DNA from 3 places in the Acerihabitans sp. TG2 genome. Region 3 is predicted to be linked to each of the others. Evidence: predicted binding sites of a transcription regulator. Region 3 holds the regulator's gene; each other region holds the start of a gene.
What was found. The regulator LexA, encoded in region 3, represses DNA repair genes until DNA is damaged. The targets are predictions, from matches to a motif close to TNCTGTATGTACATACAGNA.
Positions count from the first base shown of each region.

Region 1 (6,117 bases), on a different contig from region 3:
TCACCACCCGCAGTTATCAGGATCGCCTGGATACGCTAGAGAAAGTACGCGGCGCTGGTATTAAAGTTTGCTCAGGTGGGATAGTCGGTCTGGGTGAAACGGTTGCTGATCGCGCCGGGTTGCTGGTGCAGTTGGCCAATTTACCGGTGCCACCGGAAAGTGTGCCCATTAATATGCTGGTTAAGGTCAAGGGCACGCCGCTGGCGGATAATGAGGATGTTGATGCTTTTGATTTTATCCGTACCATCGCGGTGGCACGCATTATGATGCCTCGTTCACACGTTCGTTTGTCGGCGGGGCGCGAGCAAATGAGCGAGCAAACCCAGGCGATGTGTTTCCTGGCGGGCGCCAATTCCCTCTTTTATGGCTGCAAATTGCTCACGACCCCTAATCCGGATGAAGATAAGGATCTCGCGCTGTTTGCCAAGCTCGGATTGAATACACAGCAACACCAAACCGATGCTGGCAACCAGCAGCAGCAACGGCAATGGGTTGAACACTGGCTGGACGCCGATACCGCGTTATATCATAACGCGGCACGCTAATGAACTGGGATGAAAAAATCGAGCGGGGGCTTCAGGATAGGCAACGGACCGATGCCTATCGTCGCCGTATGGCGATAGTCGACGGTAATCAGCGTTTTTTGGCCTATCAAGGGCGCCGTTATCTGAATTTTTCCAGTAACGACTATTTAGGGCTGGCTCGGGATCCCCGCGTGGTTGAGGCCTGGCGGCAGGGGGCGGTACGCCATGGTGTCGGTAGCGGCGGTTCAGGGCACGTTACCGGTTATAGTCTGGTGCACCAGGCGCTGGAACATCGGCTGGCCGATTGGCTGGGCTATGAGCGGGCACTGTTGTTTAGCTCGGGTTACGCCGCCAACCAGGGAATTATTGGCGCGCTGGCGGCCGAAGGGGATCGGATCCTGGCGGATAAACTCAGCCATGCGTCGTTATTGGAGGCGGCTATCCTGTCGCCGGCGCATTTGCGCCGTTTTGCCCATAACGATGCCGCTTCGCTGGCCCGACTGGCCCGGCGTGATGCATCAGGTCATCTGTTGGTGATCACCGAAGGTGTCTTTAGCATGGATGGCGACTGTGCGCCGCTACGTGCTTTAACCGACGTGGCCAGTGTGGCTGGCGGTTGGTTGCTGGTAGACGATGCCCATGGATTTGGCGTGGTGGGCGACCAAGGTAGAGGCAGTGCCTGGCAGCAAGGTTGTCACCCCGAGCTGTTGGTGGTCACTTTCGGCAAAGCCGCCGGGGTTGGCGGCGCGGCGGTGCTCTGCACTGCGCCGGTTGCTGAGTATCTGCTGCAGTATGCGCGCCATCTGATTTACAGCACTGCGCTGCCGCCGGCCCAGGTCTACGCCATCGACGCTGCGGTCAGTGCGATTATCCAGGGCGATGCGTTACGGGAGCAACTGCGGCGCAATATCGCGCGCTTTCGCGCGGGTGTCATCAGCCTGGGGTATACGCCTGGATCCCCCACCAGCGCCATCCAACCGTTGTTGATAGGCGATAATCTGCTGGCGCTGGCGGTGACCGAACGGCTACGCGAACGGGGGTGTTGGCTTACGGCTATCCGACCGCCAACGGTGCCGCCGGGCAGCGCCCGGCTGCGCATTACTCTGACTGCGGCACACCAGAGCGCGGACATCGATGTGTTGCTGGAGGCTCTGAATGCTGCCCGTCACCTCGCATAAACAGCGCATTGCCCGTACATTTGGTCGCGCCGCCGCGAACTATGACCAGCATGCCGGGTTACAGCGCGCCAGCGGCCAGCACCTGATGGCGTTGGTTGGCCCGCGCAGCGGCTGGACGGTATTGGATGCCGGCTGCGGAACGGGTTGGTTCAGCCGGTCATGGCGAGCGCAGGGTAATCAGGTCGTGGCGCTGGATTTGGCACCGGATATGCTGGCGCAGGCGCGCAGTAATGATTCCACGTGCGCCTATCTGGCGGGGGATATCGAACAATTACCGTTGGGAGAGGCTAGCGTGGACATGTGTTTCTCCAACCTTGCGGTGCAGTGGTGTGATGATCTTCCTCGCGCCCTGGCTGAATTTTACCGCGTCACCCGCCCGGGTGGGGTGATTGCCGTCTCGACCCTGGCCGACGGTTCGCTGATGGAACTCCGCCAAGCGTGGTCCAAGGTGGATCAAGGGGTTCATCTTAACCGTTTTTTGACTTCAATGGCCATTGCTCAGGCTTTTGTACCCTATCGCCATCATTTCAGCGCGGCGCGCCTCACGCTGGAATATCCGCAGTTGTCGGCCTTGCTCCATGAATTGAAAGGGGTGGGTGCAGGCCATCTGCGAGATGGGCGTGCTCCGGGGTTGACCAGCCGCTCATGCCTGCAGCGACTCGACGCGGCCTGGACCCGGCATCAGGGCAAGCTTCCACTGAGTTATCAACTTAACTATGGTGTTATTTATCGTGAATAAGCGTTTTTTTATCACCGGCACCGATACCGATATCGGCAAGACCGTGGCGGCCTGCGCCCTGTTGCAGGCCGTCAAGCGCGCAGGCGGCAAGGCTGTCGGTTACAAGCCGGTGGCTGCCGGCTGCCGGGAAACCACTGACGGGCCGCGCAATGACGATGCATTGGCCTTGCTCAGCAACGCCAGTGTGGTGCTGACGTATCGTCAGGTTAACCCGGTGGCGCTGCTGGCGCCGACGTCGCCGCATATCGCCAGCCGCGATGAAAGCCGCGTCATCGATCCGCTGCTGCTCTCGGAGGGTCTACGGGAACTTGAAGGACTGGCACCCTGGGTGATTGTTGAAGGTGCTGGTGGCTGGTTTACGCCGTTAAACGATGATGTTAGTTATGATCAATGGGTCGTGGCTGAACGACTGCCGGTGATCTTGGTGGTTGGGATCAAGCTTGGCTGCATTAACCATGCGTTATTAACGGCCTTGGCGATACGCCAGGCCGGGCTGCCGTTGGTCGGTTGGATAGCTAACGATCTCTCATGCGAGCCGCATCGGCGAACAGAGTACCTGGCGACGCTGCGCCAACAACTAAGGGCGCCGTTGTTGGGTGAAATTCCCTGGCTGACGGATCCGGCCTGCGCCGATCTGGCGGCGTATATCGATTTTCGGACATTATCAGATTGGTTGGTAAAGGAGCAGTAACGGAGTGGTGATGCTGTTTATGGAGCGCCATGGCAGTGAAAAATGGGGCGTGATAGGGAACTATACCCTAAATAGTCCGAGTTACAGGAAAGCCTACTCACCTGTAACGTGGAGAATGGGGATATTAACGCCCTGAATTGCGGCGATATAGGCGATAATGGGTGAATATGGCATAACGAGTCAGTTTTCCCCATCAATGATCTGTCGTTATACCGCCAGATAGGTTTGGATAAGGCTCTCATCCAATTGATCAAGCGGGCCCTGAGCGACATTGCGCCCTGCTTCGAGTAAACAAAACCTATCGCCTGCCTCGGGAGTAAACGGTAACTGCTGCTCCACGACCAACAACGTAAGGCCAAATTCACGCTGCAGACGGTGGATATTATGGCCGATCTCCTCTATTACGGTGGGCTGGGAACCCCCGGTAGGTTCATCGAGGATCAGTAGCTCCGGTTCGAGCACCAGCGCCCGGGCGATAGCTAACTGCTGTTGCCCGCTTTCGCTGAGATCCCCGGCTCGCTGATGACGCATGTTATGCAATACCGGAAATAACTCATACACCATGGCGGGTATCTGACGGGATTTATTCCGACCGGCCAGTAGCGCCACCCGCATATTTTCGTCAACGCTGAGTTGGGAAAACACCTGACGGCCCTGCGGCACATAACCAATTCCCAGTGCTGCGCGCTGCTCAACCGGATGCTGCAGTAAATTCAGCTCCGCTTCGCCGTGCAGATGCCAGGTTATCGATCCACTGGTGATAGGGATATGGCCCATGATGCAGTTGACGAGGGTGCTTTTACCTACCCCGTTACGGCCCAGAACATAGGTGCAATGGCCATGGGGCAACTCTAAGTCGACATCCCACAATATCTGCTTGGGACCATAAAACTGGTTCACCGCGTGCAAACGTAACATAGAATGTCTTCCTCCCTATTATTGATGTTTAATGTCGCATTCGCTACAAACACTTCCCTTCTGAGAACGACTTCTTTTCTAGCAACGACTTCTCTAGCTAGCAACTATCAGGCCAATAGTGTTGCCGGGTGGACCGGTTAATCTCCCCCGTTATCTTTCAGACTGCCGGTGCGTTGACCGTGTTCGTGCATCGCAATCACTTATCTTAGTATGCGCATAGGAATTCACTCAATTGTGCCGGCCTCAAATCAACATCTGATGAGTTTATGATGAACTGTCTTTACCGGGTTGTGGCAGCATAATGACATACCGTCAATGGCTATTTTCCAAACAAACTGCGGCTTATTGCACATTAACGGTGCTGTTGGGCGGTGCGGTGGTGCAATTGCGACTCTAGGCGTGAATAAGGCACTAAACCAGTGCGGCGGGTGGTGATTCAACGTGACGGTGTTTTGGTACAGGGGCAAAAGGGTTAGGTGATTTGGACATAAAAAAAAGCGGTTGAGCGATCAAAAATAGCTAAAAAGACGCAGGTTTGTCATTTAGGTGTCATCAATGTCAGCTTTGTGGAACCCAAGCAGCAAGCGGTGCGGTAAGACTTATCCACTATTCCTGTGGATAACCATGTGCATTAGGTTTAGAAAAGCCGGCGGAAACGAGAGTGGGCGCGGGTTCATAGAGCGTTGCCTGTATTCTCCACGTTTTTTTTAATTGGCAGAAATACAAACAGTTAATTAAAATCAAGCAAATTTGTAAAGTGATGATCGACTTGGTGTCGAATTGCAGCAGTCTTTTACCCTGTGTTAATTTTATAACGATTTATAATAAAATAAGAATGGTGAGGATCCAAAACGATCCCATTTCCTTGGCACTACCGCATCGGCACTTGCGAGTTTCGCCGGAAAGGGTATTATATTACTGGTTTTGTATCCAGTATTCTAAATCCAGACCACCATTCTGTTAACGATATTTTTCTTATGTTGCCCAGAGGTAGTCCAGTAAATGAGTAAAGCCTTTAACCTGCAATCGAGCTTTAAACCTTCCGGCGATCAGCCGGAGGCGATTCGCCATCTTGAAGAAGGGTTACAGGATGGGCTGGCCCATCAGACCTTACTGGGCGTGACGGGATCGGGTAAAACCTTTACCGTGGCGAATGTGATTGCCGATCTTAACCGACCCAGCATGATCCTGGCACCCAACAAGACACTCGCGGCGCAGCTTTATGGCGAAATGAAGGCTTTTTTTCCCGACAATGCGGTTGAGTATTTCGTCTCGTATTATGACTATTACCAGCCGGAAGCCTATGTTCCCAGTTCAGATACCTTTATTGAAAAAGACGCCTCGGTAAACGAGCATATCGAGCAAATGCGCTTATCCGCCACCAAGGCGCTGTTAGAACGCCGGGATGTGATCGTGGTGGCGTCGGTTTCAGCGATTTATGGTTTGGGTGATCCTGACGCCTACCTGAAAATGATGCTGCATCTGACCCGCGGCATGATTATCGATCAACGATCGATATTGCGGCGCCTGTCCGAACTGCAATACACCCGCAACGATCAAGCCTTCCAACGCGGGACCTTTAGGGTACGCGGTGAAGTTATTGATATTTTTCCTGCCGAATCCGATGACATTGCGCTGCGTGTTGAGTTATTTGACGAGGAGGTAGAGCGGCTGTCGTTGTTTGATCCACTTACCGGGCAAGTAGACCAGGTGGTGCCGCGTTATACCATCTATCCCAAGACGCATTATGTCACGCCGCGCGAGCGCCTGCTGCAAGCCATGGAAGATATCAAGGTCGAACTGGCGGATCGTCGTCAGAATTTACTGTCCAGCCATAAATTGGTGGAGGAGCAGCGCCTGTCTCAGCGCACCCAGTTTGATCTGGAAATGATGAATGAGCTGGGCTATTGCTCGGGCATTGAAAACTACTCGCGCTATCTGTCGGGACGTGGACCAGGCGAACCACCGCCAACGCTGTTTGATTACCTGCCCGCCGACGGTCTGCTGATTGTTGATGAATCCCATGTCACCATTCCGCAAATTGGTGGAATGTACCGTGGCGATCGT
Region 1 is NZ_JAYGJO010000007.1:24,572-30,688, forward strand. It holds gene bioB (biotin synthase BioB) at 1-545, shown strand, start outside; gene bioF (8-amino-7-oxononanoate synthase) at 545-1,702, shown strand; gene bioC (malonyl-ACP O-methyltransferase BioC) at 1,680-2,441, shown strand; gene bioD (dethiobiotin synthase) at 2,434-3,132, shown strand; gene SJI19_RS08345 (ATP-binding cassette domain-containing protein) at 3,340-4,050, opposite strand; gene uvrB (excinuclease ABC subunit UvrB) at 5,053-6,117, shown strand, end outside.
Region 1: a site for LexA is predicted at 4,967-4,986, ahead of uvrB (excinuclease ABC subunit UvrB). Genes of this name have one in related genera too.

Region 2 (6,117 bases), on a different contig from region 3:
CCATCTTACGTTGAAGCTATAATCCAAGAACATTAGGCACTGATCGATTAAAAATTAATCATAAAATAACATTTGCTGAGGACTTACCTATGGAAACTGGTATTATTAAGGTAACGTTACACGGTCACGGGTGAACGCATCATGAAATATCAGCAGTTGGAGAATCTTGAAACCGGATGGAAATGGACCTATCTGGTAAAAAAACATCGTGAAGGTGAACGGATCACCCGCTATGAAGAAAACAGCGCGGCGGAGGAGTCGGTTGCCACACTGTTGTTATATGAACACCTGCCGGGGAATATAATAAAATGGATTCATGAAAATATGAATCCGGCGCTGGAAAATCGTATGAAGCAGACCATCCGAGCCCGGCGTAAAAGACACTTCAACGCCGAACACCAGCACACCCGTAAAAAATCCATTGACCTGGAATACCTGGTTTGGCAACGTTTGGCCGCGCTGTCACAGCGCCGCGGCAACACCCTATCAGAAACCATTGTCAACCTGCTCGAAGAAGCGGAGCGTACTGAAAAATACGCCACCCAGATGTCATCACTCAAGCAAGATCTAAAAGCTATGCTCGGCGAAGGCAATGAGAACTGAGCGTCAAAACTGTGCAAAACGGATAAAATCATCAGCTATAACAGCCATAAAAAAACCCCGCATTGCGGGGTTTTTTTAAGCGTAATAACTTAAGCCTGCGGCTGAGTTACCACTTCTTTGATACCTTTCACTTCGATCTCTACGCGACGATCCGGTGCCAGGCAGGTAATTAACGCGGCACGAGCCTTCACGTTATTACAGGTTGCACCAGTAACCGGGTTAGATTCACCCATGCCACGAGCGGAAATTTTGTCTGCAGGGATACCCTTGGAGATCAGGTAGCTTACTACGCTTTGCGCACGAGCCTGAGACAGTTTCTGGTTGTATTGTTCTGAACCGATGCGGTCGGTAAAACCAAGAACGGTAACAGAACCGTCTTTAGGATCCAGAGAACTCAGCTGTGAATACAACTGATTCAGGGCCTGCTGACCTTCTGGTTTCAACTCTGCTTTGTTGAAGTTAAACAGCACGTCGGAACGCAGGGTAAAGTGTTTGGTCTGAACAACTGGAGCAGGCGCTGCGGTAGGAGCCGGGGCTGCTACTGGTGCGGCTACGTCATCTTGACCGAAACGGTAGGAAACACCCACACTCAACATGCCATTATCAGGACGGGTACCCACGGTACCGGCATCGCCGATATTGTTGGTCCACTGATATTCCAGACGGGTTGCCCAGTTTTTGGTTACGGCGTATTCAAGACCACCGGCAGCCAATGGGGAAATACCTGTATCATTGTCACTCAAACGACCACCGGCTCCATTGTTGTATGCCGCTTTGGAATCTGCGTGCCATACCATGCCGCCGAGACGGGTATAAATATCCAGATCATCGGTGATCGGATAGCTCAGTTTAGTGGTTAACTGAATACCTTGTGCTTTAAAAGCACCGTTGTCTACGCTGCCTTTGTAAGGCATGCGGCCCAGCCAATCGTAGCCCAGTTCAAACCCTAAATACGGGTTAGCCTGGTAGCCGAGAAAAGCACCGGCGCCGAGTTGACTGTTATGGGTCGGACCATTACCGATACGGCTATCGTAGCCATTACCGTAAAATCCAGTGTCATGATACTGGGACCAACCCAGTTTACCACCGGCATACCAGGTGTTGTCCTTTGGTGCGGCTTGCGTTACGGTTGTGAAAGCCGCCAGTGCCACTGCAAGTGCGATAGCTGTCTTTTTCATTTTTTGCGCCTCGTTATCATCCAAATAGGCAATAAGCTCTATAAAGCTAATTTAAATATTCCATTGCCAGAGTTCGTGCTCTGCGTTTGTACACCGCTGTTAAAAGGCGTTCTAGAGCAGCCCTGGCGAATTAAAGTCTACAACGAAGTGGGAAACTTACAAGTAAGATGTAGTGACCCAATAATAAAAAACAGCGGTTGGTGTATATTTTATTGAACTAAATGCAGACAAAATTGTAGTCACCCGGTGTGTTAGCTATACCGGGGAACCGCATGGCCGCTGGATTGTCCCCGTTTCCCTATCGGCGAGAGAGGCGGTTGAATTACCCTAGTGAGATTAATCTTAATTTTACTCAATGATACAAAGAAGAATGAATCTTTATATCTGAAAACTGTCCAGATTTCCGGCACACTTCATTTTGGGGATACATTACAAAGCCATAAGTCCCCCCAAGCTGTGCTGCATCGCGCAGACGACTTTTGTCAGTCACCGTTAATTCTTGCGGAAACCATCCTAGGATCACGCTGTAATTTCCGGTTTGTAACGCCTTCTCCATCGCGGCAACGGTGTCATAGGCCGTTGATTGGCGCAATTGCACCATTTTTTCGAGTGGCAGTCCCGATTGTTCAAGCCAGGGGCGGCTTAACCGACGTGAGGACGTCAGCCATAGCAGCCAGCGCGATTGGGTGCCCAATAAGCGTAGCAGCGGTAGCAGAATATGTCCCACCACCGGCTGATCCTCAAAATAAACCACTTCACTGATAATACCCTGAGCCCAGGGTTGATTCTTGGATGCGTCTTGTGAAAGCGCCGTTTTTTCCATTGAACCCTTCGCCTGAGAAAGTTGCGGCACGGGAGACAGAGTATTGACCTGTGTTTGCATTTTGAGCTCGCCCTCTATGACTGTATAAAAACACAGTATAGGGGATTGGTGCGAAAATCAACCGAAAATTTAATCAGCTTCGCAGAATTGCTACTAAAAACGGCCACTCTCGATATTCAGTTGAAAACCAGTGCCAAAATATCGTACTTTTACTGGCAGCCCAGGATCGGGCGTAGAAATACATGCTATTAAAAACAAGGAGAAGTTGATGAAAGATATACCTGATTGCATTATTTCCAGGGTGAGAACAGCGTTTGCTTCCCTGGGGACAATCACCACCCGTTCACAATTTGGTGGCTACAGCGTTGCTGCCGACAAGGTTATGTTTGGTCTGATTCTGGACGGCGAGTTATATCTTAGGGGCACCCGGCAAAGCGAGCATATCTTCCTTGCACAACAGATGAGCCAACTCCTTTACACCAAGCGCGGCATTCCGGTTTTACTCAATTATTATCTGGTGAACCAGCGGCTTTGGGCAGCGGATGAGGTGCTCATGTCACTGTCCTTGTTGGCATTGGAGGAAGCGAAACGGCATTTACACATAAAAGCGGCCAGCCAGCGGCTCAAGGATCTGCCCAATATCGGACAAGCCATCGAGCGCTTACTATGGAAAGCCGGTATTCAGGATATCGAAGCACTGCGTCATTATGGTGCAAAAAGCAGCTACCTGAAATTGCGTGCGATTAAAGAAAATCTGGACGTCAAGGTGTTGTTGGCGTTGGAAGGTGCATTGGCGGGTCGGCATCTGGCTGCGCTGCCCCAAGGACAGCGCAGCGAGTTATTGGCGTGGTTTAAACGCCTTTCTTGCCAGTAGTGGTGTCATTAGATTGAGTAATAGACCGGGCTGGCCATCATGTTTGCTAAAATTGGGTTTCAATTTCCTGTTTGCGTGCAATGAGCTCTGGCAGTAATTCCAGCAACAAACCAATCTGTTGCAGCACGACTTGCTCCTTGGCCTCGGGATTGGTCAATACCATGCGGATACGCTCAACCAGTTTTTCATGCTCCTGTGCCACGCGCAGGGCGAACTGTGGCTGATATTGCAACGCGTCATCGATATAGCATGCTGCGTCGTCCAGGACCTGAAGTACGTCGGGATTTGCCATGTCTTCACGATGTGCACCCAGTGTGGAAATGTAACTGAGGAAAGTGTGGTTCAGGCATAACAAACGGAATGCGGACTCAAGCAGTTCGCTGCTGGTCTTGGGATCCGCCGACATGTTTGAGACCACCGAGGCCAGTTCTGCGTCACGATTATGCGCATCGCGCCGGGCGACGCGGTAATCAAGACGATTGTCCTTACCTTGATGATATTGCACCAGAATCGCATCCAGGTAGCGGCAATTTGCCGCTAGGCTATTATTCATAACCTGCGGCAACCGCCGGAAATGCCAATCAGGCCAGATAAAGCTGACTGCAGCCCAGGCAATAGCGCAACCGACAAAGGTGTCAAACACACGGGGCAGGGCAACCTCGAATCCCTCACCCAACAGGTTGAAACACAGCATAACCAACAGCGTGATGAACATGGTGGCCTGCGCGTACTGCACGTTACGAAAAGCAAAGAACAGCGTGCCGCTAAGCACGATCAAAATCATTTGTCCCTCGGTCGACGGGACAAAATAGAGAATAGGCAAACCAAGCAAGACTCCCGCCAGCGTGCCAATGATTCTTAAGGCTAGACGGCGACGTGTTGCCTGGTAGTTGGGCTGACAAACAAACAAGCTGGTCAATAAAATCCAGTAGCCATAATGCAAACCGCTTAACTGAATAAATGCATAACCTATACATAATACCACCGACATCCGCACGGCATGACGAAACAGCGCCGATTCTGGCGTAAGGTTACGTTTAATACGTAGACGTATGTCGTTCCATCCGGTCAGTTTATCGTCAGCAAGATTGTTTTCCTCCGGAGCATTACGGGCGATGGCCTGTTCCGATTCGATCGTGGCAAGCTGGGCATCGATAGCGCGCAAATTATTTAATAAATGTTTTAGCGCCTTGATTTGGGGCGGCGCGGTAATAAGACGATCAATAGCCGATGATAAGTGATTGAAAACACGCTCAAACCTACTGTCGTGCTGATATTTTTGATGCAACAGGATAGATTGGGATAACGCATGACAGGCTTTGGCCTGCAAAGCGAGCAATCGCTGGAACCTGAATAACACGTCGCTGTAACGCAGTTGCTCACGCAATTGTTGATACTGCACATGAGATGAACTGGCTCGTTCATGTATATCCTGCGCAACGAAATAGTAATGCAATGTTCGTCGTGTGCCTCGCTGGCCGCGGTCGCCCCGCAGTCGGGTTAACAGCGATGCCTTGGTTTGGTTTAGCACCTGTACCAGTTTACTGTTGGCCATCGCCACGTCTATCATGGCGCTGTCATCGGCATCTTCGGTATCCGGATCGAACAAGTTGGCTTTGGCATCAAGAAAGAGCGCCAGACTCGTGTAACAACGGGCCAGATTATCCTGTAAGGGCCGGATGGGAAATAACAGATGGCCAAACAGCGTCAGGAGGTTATACCAAATCGCCCCTACCAGCAGTAACGCTGGCTGAGTGTACCAAGTTTGATACATGGAGGCACCCAGCATGGTATAGACCGCAATCAATAGTGCGCCAAAGGCGATGGTGGCATAGCGCTGACCCAACGCGCCAAGCAAAATAAAACCACAGGTGGAACCCGCTAGCCCAACAATAAACAGCCATGGATAGGGGATCAGTAACTCTATTGATACTGCCGCGATAAAAAAGCTTATCAGGGTAATAAACAAGTTACGTAAACGGCCACTGAGACGGTCGTCAAGATCCGCCAGCGCTGCGGCGACTACCCCCAAGGTAAGTGGGATAGTCAGGGTGAACATATGCAGCCACCAAGGGAGCGCGGCGGCCCCACTCAGAGCAAAAAGTATTCGCAGGCTATAGCGCCAGCGGCTGTCAAACGCAAAATGGCGAAACCCGGGAGCAAAAGCCAGCACACAACTTCCTTATCATGAGGTTAACGATTAAAACGCTGATCTGTAGGCATCCGCAATCGATCGGCAAGTTCGACTGGCACCACACGACGTCCTACTGGCCATAGGGCGATAACCGCAAGCTTAAAATTGGCGATCCCCGGCAAAATACCGATAATAGTGATACATTGTGCTACACCAGTAATAATATGCGACAGACATAACCACCAGCCAAACAGCACAAACCATAAAACGTTTAATATCGTGCCAGCCGATGACGACAACACGTTACGATTTTCCGGGTAAAGCTCATCCACATGCACGGCAGTATTACCGAACGGCAGCAAGGAGAGTCTCGCAATTTCCCAACAGGCGCGTGTGTAGGGCCAGGTAAAGATCAGTATAATACTGAGCACGGTGGCCAGTAGCCAAGCTAACGTGGTAAAAAAACCACCCAAAATAAAGTTAAGAATATTAAGTAATGTACGCA
Region 2 is NZ_JAYGJO010000007.1:188,219-194,335, forward strand. It holds gene matP (macrodomain Ter protein MatP) at 142-603, shown strand; gene ompA (porin OmpA) at 693-1,781, opposite strand; gene sulA (SOS-induced cell division inhibitor SulA) at 2,134-2,604, opposite strand; gene SJI19_RS09025 (TfoX/Sxy family DNA transformation protein) at 2,873-3,478, shown strand; gene yccS (YccS family putative transporter) at 3,525-5,651, opposite strand; gene SJI19_RS09035 (YccF domain-containing protein) at 5,672-6,117, opposite strand, start outside.
Region 2: a site for LexA is predicted at 2,683-2,702, ahead of sulA (SOS-induced cell division inhibitor SulA). Genes of this name have one in related genera too.

Region 3 (6,117 bases):
TTATTCACCGCGTTGAGTCAACCAATAGCTTTGTTTTGTGCCACCATTTTGAGCAACCGGGACACACTTCCGCCTTCTTTATTTGCGATCGCTGTGGCCAGGTCACGGAACAGGCCACACAGGGTATTGAGGATATCTTGCAAAAAATGGCCGAGGCCAGTGGTTTTACGATGCGCCATAATGTTGTGGAGGCCCATGGATTTTGTCCATTATGTACGGATGTGCAAGCCTGTAACCATCCCGACACCTGCGAACATGACCATTCAATAGCCATAAAAAAACGCTGACATCTCAATAACCCTACCTTACCAAGGTAGCGGGTGGTAAAAACATCAATCGCCTAAGGTGGATAGAATTATAGACAGCACACCCTTACAACCATGGATAAGAATAAGCTAAAACAAAAGGCCTATCTTATGGCGCCCCTCCTTGGCCTATAAACCGCTACCACCGAAATTTATTGCGGATTTCCCAATTTTTAACTTCTGTTTCAGCAACGTCTTTACCATAGCCATAGCGTTCCTGAAGTTTACCGATAAGTTGATCGCGTTTGCCTTCAACCACAGTTAAATCATCGTCAGTCAATTTACCCCACTGTTCTTTTATTTTACCGGTAAACTGCTTCCAATTACCGCTAGTTTGATCTTTATTCATAAAAGCCTCCTTGGATTGGACTGATAATTCACTTTGTTAATCGACTAAATAGGATTTCAACACCTATGTTCTATTCATTGATTAACACTACAATCTAATTATAGCAGAGGATTGGCGATAGGCATTATAGTGGGGCAAAATAGTGGGGCAAAACAGTGCAGTAAAATAGTGCAGCAAATTTGAACGCAACTTCTCGCGGCCCCGTTAAGGGTGAGGCCCACGGAAGGACCGAATATTGCAACGCACCGACAGCTTGAAGTATGACGGGTATAAACAGCGGTGAGTGAAAGGCATAATAGGCGTTGTCAAACAGGCCCGGTGCCGGAGAAACGCTCATCCATAACCGGACCACATTGAGTCATGTAGGGAAAAAACCGTCGTTAAATCCAGTTCCCATTACGGATCACGCCGACCGCCAGCCCTTCGATAGACAGTTCCTGCTGGCGAAGGTCAACGATAATAGGTGAGAATTCGCTGTTTTCTGGTAATAACTCCACGATATTGCCATGTTTTTTGAGACGCTTTACCGTAACTTCATCGTTGATACGCGCCACCACGACCTGTCCGTTATGCGCATCCTGGGTTTTGTGCACCGCCAGAAGATCGCCATCCATGATGCCGATATCCTTCATTGACATCCCACTGACCCGCAGCAGGAAATCAGCATGCGGCTTAAACAGGTCAGGATCTATTTGGTAGTAGCTTTCAATGTGCTGCTCCGCCAACAAGGGTTCGCCAGCAGCGACACGGCCAACCAGCGGCAGCCCGGTTTCTTCTTCGATCAATAACCGGATGCCGCGAGAGGCACCGGAGACAATTTCTATCGCGCCTTTACGCGCCAGCGCCTTGAGGTGTTCCTCAGCGGCATTGGGGGATTTGAACCCCAGACGCTGTGCGATCTCCGCACGGGTCGGCGGCATACCGGTTTGCGATATATGATCGCGTATAAGCTCAAAAACCTCTTGTTGTCTGGCGGTTAACGCTTTCATTCCATCCCCTGTTTGTTTATACAGTCTTTCTGAGAGTATATACAGGTCTGATGCAATTGAAAACCATCAACGTAGCAAAACATCATAAATCCCGGCCGCCAAGCCGCTAAAAACGGCAGTTTATCCAAGATGCGTCCACAGTAACGTCACCCAGATAAATACCGATAGAACGATCGCCAGAGTCACGGCCGCCGATCCTAAATCTTTTGCCCGGCCGGAGAGTGGATGCTGTTCCGGCCCGATACGGTCCACTACCGCTTCAATAGCGCTATTGATGATCTCCACCAACACCACCAACCATACTGACCCGATCAATAAAATACGCGAAATAGCGTCTGTTTCGAGATAACATGCAAGGATAATCGCAATGACGGCAACCACAACTTCCTGACGGAAGGCGGCTTCATGACGCCAAGCGGCGCAAAATCCTTTAATTGAGTATCCCGTGGCCTTGTAAATACGCGCCAGCCCGGAGGTTTGATTTGCCATGATTCCATGCACAGAGTGAAATAGCGCTCATCTTACCGTTTCTTCGCGTTCGTATCACCACAGATCTGACGCGCGGTTTCTGGTATTCTTGTGTCGCAATGCTAACAAGAGGCTTCACAAAAATATGTCAGGCTGGCGAACCATTTATTATACGTTGTTGGATCTACCGCTCAGGCTGTTGGTGAAAAGCAAAGTTATTCCCGCAAATCCACCGGAAGACGCCGGTCTGGATCCCTTGCGGCCAATAATGTATGTGTTACCTTATAATTCAAAGGCAGACCTGCTCACCTTACGTGCCCAATGTCTGCAACTTCGGTTGCCGGACCCACTGGTTCCATTGGAGATCGACGGTGTCACGCTAGCACGCTACGTCTTTATTCACGATGGCCCGCGAGTATTTCCTTATTTCACCGAAAAAAGTGAGTCGGTGAAAATTTTTCACGACTATCTGGATTTGCATCGCAGCAACCCGCAGCTCGATGTGCAGATGGTGCCCGTGTCAATCATGTTCGGCCGTTCCCCCGGGCGAGAAGCGCAGCAAAATCAGCCAACGCCTCAGCTACGTCTGCTCAACGGGTTTCAGAAATTCTTTGCGGTGCTTTGGCTCGGCCGCGATAGCTTCGTGCGATTCTCCAATCCCCTGTCCATGCGTTATATGGCGACGGAGCACGGCACCGACAAAACAATCGCACAAAAATTGGCCCGGGTCGCCATGATACATTTTGCCCGTCAGCGCCTGGTGGCGGTGGGGCCGCGATTGCCCGTCCGCCAGGATTTGTTTAATAAATTATTGGCGTCTAAAGCCATCGAAAAAGCAGTTGAAGACGACGCGCGTTCGAAAAAAATCTCCGTAGAGAAGGCGCAGCAGAACGCCATTACACTGATGGAAGAAATTGCGGCGGATTTTTCCTACGAAGCGGTGCGCTTATCCGACCGGGTATTGAGCTGGACCTGGAACCGTCTTTATCAAGGGTTGCACGTACGCAACGCAGAACGCGTACGACAACTGGCGGAAGATGGCCATGAAATCGTCTATGTGCCCTGCCACCGCAGTCATATGGACTATCTGTTGTTGTCCTACGTACTCTATCATCAGGGACTGGTACCACCGCATATCGCTGCCGGGATTAACTTAAACTTCTGGCCAGCAGGTCCGATTTTTCGCCGCTTGGGCGCTTTTTTTATTCGTCGTACGTTCAAAGGTAATAAACTCTACTCCACCATCTTCCGTGAATATCTCGGAGAACTGTTTACCCGGGGCTACTCGGTTGAATATTTTATGGAAGGGGGTCGCTCAAGAACCGGGCGTTTGCTGGAACCTAAAACCGGCACACTGACAATGACCATTCAAGCCATGTTGCGCGGCGGCAACCGGCCGATCACTCTCGTGCCAATTTATGTAGGCTACGAGCATGTTATGGAAGTCGCCACCTATGCTAAAGAGCTGCGGGGCGCCACCAAAGAAAAAGAAGGTTTTGTGCAAATGGTGCGCGGATTGCGCAAATTGCGAAATTTAGGCCAGGGTTATGTCAACTTTGGCGAACCGTTATCCCTTAGCACCTACCTGAATCAGAATGTACCGCACTGGCGTGATTCCATCGACCCTATCGAATCGCAACGTCCACCCTGGCTCGCGCCCGCAGTTGATGATATCGCCGGGACGATTATGGTGCGGATCAACAACGCTGCAGCAGTGAACGCGATCAATCTGTGCTCCACCGTGCTACTGGCCTCCCGTCAGCGCTCACTTACCCGTGAACAGCTACTGCAACAGCTTACCTGTTGTCTGGAGCTGATTCGCAACGTGCCTTATGCGACCGATGTTACGGTGCCCGAGTCCAACGCACAAGAGCTACTTGAGCACGCCTTGGCGATGAACAAATTTAGCGTGGAGCAGGATACGATCGGCGAAATAATTTATCTGTCCCGTGAACAGGCGGTGCTGATGACCTATTATCGCAATAATATTCAGCATCTATTCATACTGCCTTCATTGGTGGCCAGCATTGTTATCGGCAATCCAGGGATCCATCGGCAGCAGCTATTGTACCGCATCAATCTGCTGTATCCGTTGCTAAAAGCTGAGCTCTTTATGCATCATCAAAAACAGGCCATCGAGCCGGTAATTGATGAACTGATAACCGAACTGGCACGCCAGGAGCTGATTATCCAACATGATAGCGGGTTAGCGCTCAACGACGCCCGTGCAAATACCCTACAATTACTCGCCGCCAGCGCGCGGGAGACATTGCAGCGTTATGCCATTACTTTTTCGTTATTACGGGTTAACCCACAGATAAACCGCGGCACGCTAGAGAAAGAGAGCCGGATCATGGCCCAACGTCTCTCGGTGTTACACGGTATCAATGCCCCGGAGTTTTTCGACAAAGCCGTGTTTTCAACGTTAGTGGCCACGTTGCGCCACGAGGGATATATCAGTGACAGTGGTGATGCCATCGGTGAAAAGGTGACTGAAATGGTGGAGATACTTAGCGAACTGCTGGCGCCGGAGGTGCAACTTACCATTGAAAGCGCCAGCCAGCTTGCCAAGGTCCCGGTCAAAGAGCTCGCTGAGGAGCATTTAACCCCGCACTAACCAGGCCGTGCCTCAGGGGTAACGCCGAGGGATAATCCCTGCATGGCGAGTGATGTTGATAGTTTCATCACTCGCCAGCATAAAAAATCAGGCGGCCCCTTGCATTAACAGACTTAGCGCAATGCCAATAAAAATGATCATTCCCACCAGGTTATTATTCAAAAATGCCTTGAAACAGGCGTCCCGTTCGCGGGGAGCAATTAATTTTTGCTGATAGACAAACAGGGCAGCCGCGATCATCAGCGATGCATAAAATGGCCACTGCAGGCCGGTCCGCCAGCCTATTAACACCAATAACAACAGCGTTATCCCCTGCAATCCGCCCACGATGACTTTGTCGTAGCACCCAAATAAGATCGCCGTGGATTTCACGCCAATGCTAATATCATCATCGCGGTCCACCATTGCATAGAGTGTGTCGTAAGCCACGGTCCAGACAATATTCGCGGCGAACAGCAGCCAACAAGAAAGTGGTAAGGACTCACTAACTGCAGCGAACCCCATGGGGATCGACCAGCCGAACGCCGCGCCAAGCACCACCTGCGGCAAATGGGTCACCCGTTTCATAAACGGATAAATCCACGCCAGAGCCAGACCCGCCACGGATAAAAGAATGGTCATCGTGTTAAGGGTTAATACCAGGGTAAAGGACAGTCCTACTAGTGCAGCAAACAGCACCTTGGCCTCTTTTTCCGACACCAGACCGTTGGGCAGGGGCCGGGTGGCGGTACGTTTTACCTTGCCGTCAATTTTTCGATCGGCATAGTCATTAACCACACATCCTGCGGCACGCATGAAAAATACGCCTAAAATAAAGACCGATAGGATATGAAAGTCAGGCGTACTGCGTCCCGCCAACCATAAAGCCCACAGTGTCGGCCAAAGTAACAACAGAGAACCAATGGGTTTATCAATTCGCATTAACCGGCACCAAGCCTGCCATTTGCCCATTGTGGCGCTTTGTTCCACTTCACTCTCCTTTTACATCATCAGAATTGTCACAACGTTGGCACGATAGTTAACGATACAGCGGAGCATCGGGTAAAAATAGCTCGGTGAGTAATAATGATTTGCCGCTCGGCCGAAAACAGGAGCGGCGGGCCCATAAACTGTTCATTTTACCTAACTGGATATAGTCCCGCACGGGCACATCACCGCGAAACAACCATTTCCCAAGGGGCTGATCACCAAGGCTGGTGAGCGCCCACTCTGCGCCAACCAGATCGCTTGCTGCAATCAAGGTGCGACCCGCCAGCCACGGTTTCCCGTCGCCATACAATATGACCTCGCGCAACCAATAGCTATCACAAGCCGGCAGCAAGGCCATTTCCCTCCCTATGGCAGATGCCGGGACATACCCCTCACGGCAGCGATGGATGGTGACCTGCC
Region 3 is NZ_JAYGJO010000032.1:14,260-20,376, forward strand. It holds gene zur (zinc uptake transcriptional repressor Zur) at 1-287, shown strand, start outside; gene SJI19_RS21120 (CsbD family protein) at 445-654, opposite strand; gene lexA (transcriptional repressor LexA) at 1,035-1,643, opposite strand; gene SJI19_RS21130 (diacylglycerol kinase) at 1,764-2,132, opposite strand; gene plsB (glycerol-3-phosphate 1-O-acyltransferase PlsB) at 2,257-4,728, shown strand; gene ubiA (4-hydroxybenzoate octaprenyltransferase) at 4,816-5,679, opposite strand; gene ubiC (chorismate lyase) at 5,747-6,117, opposite strand, start outside.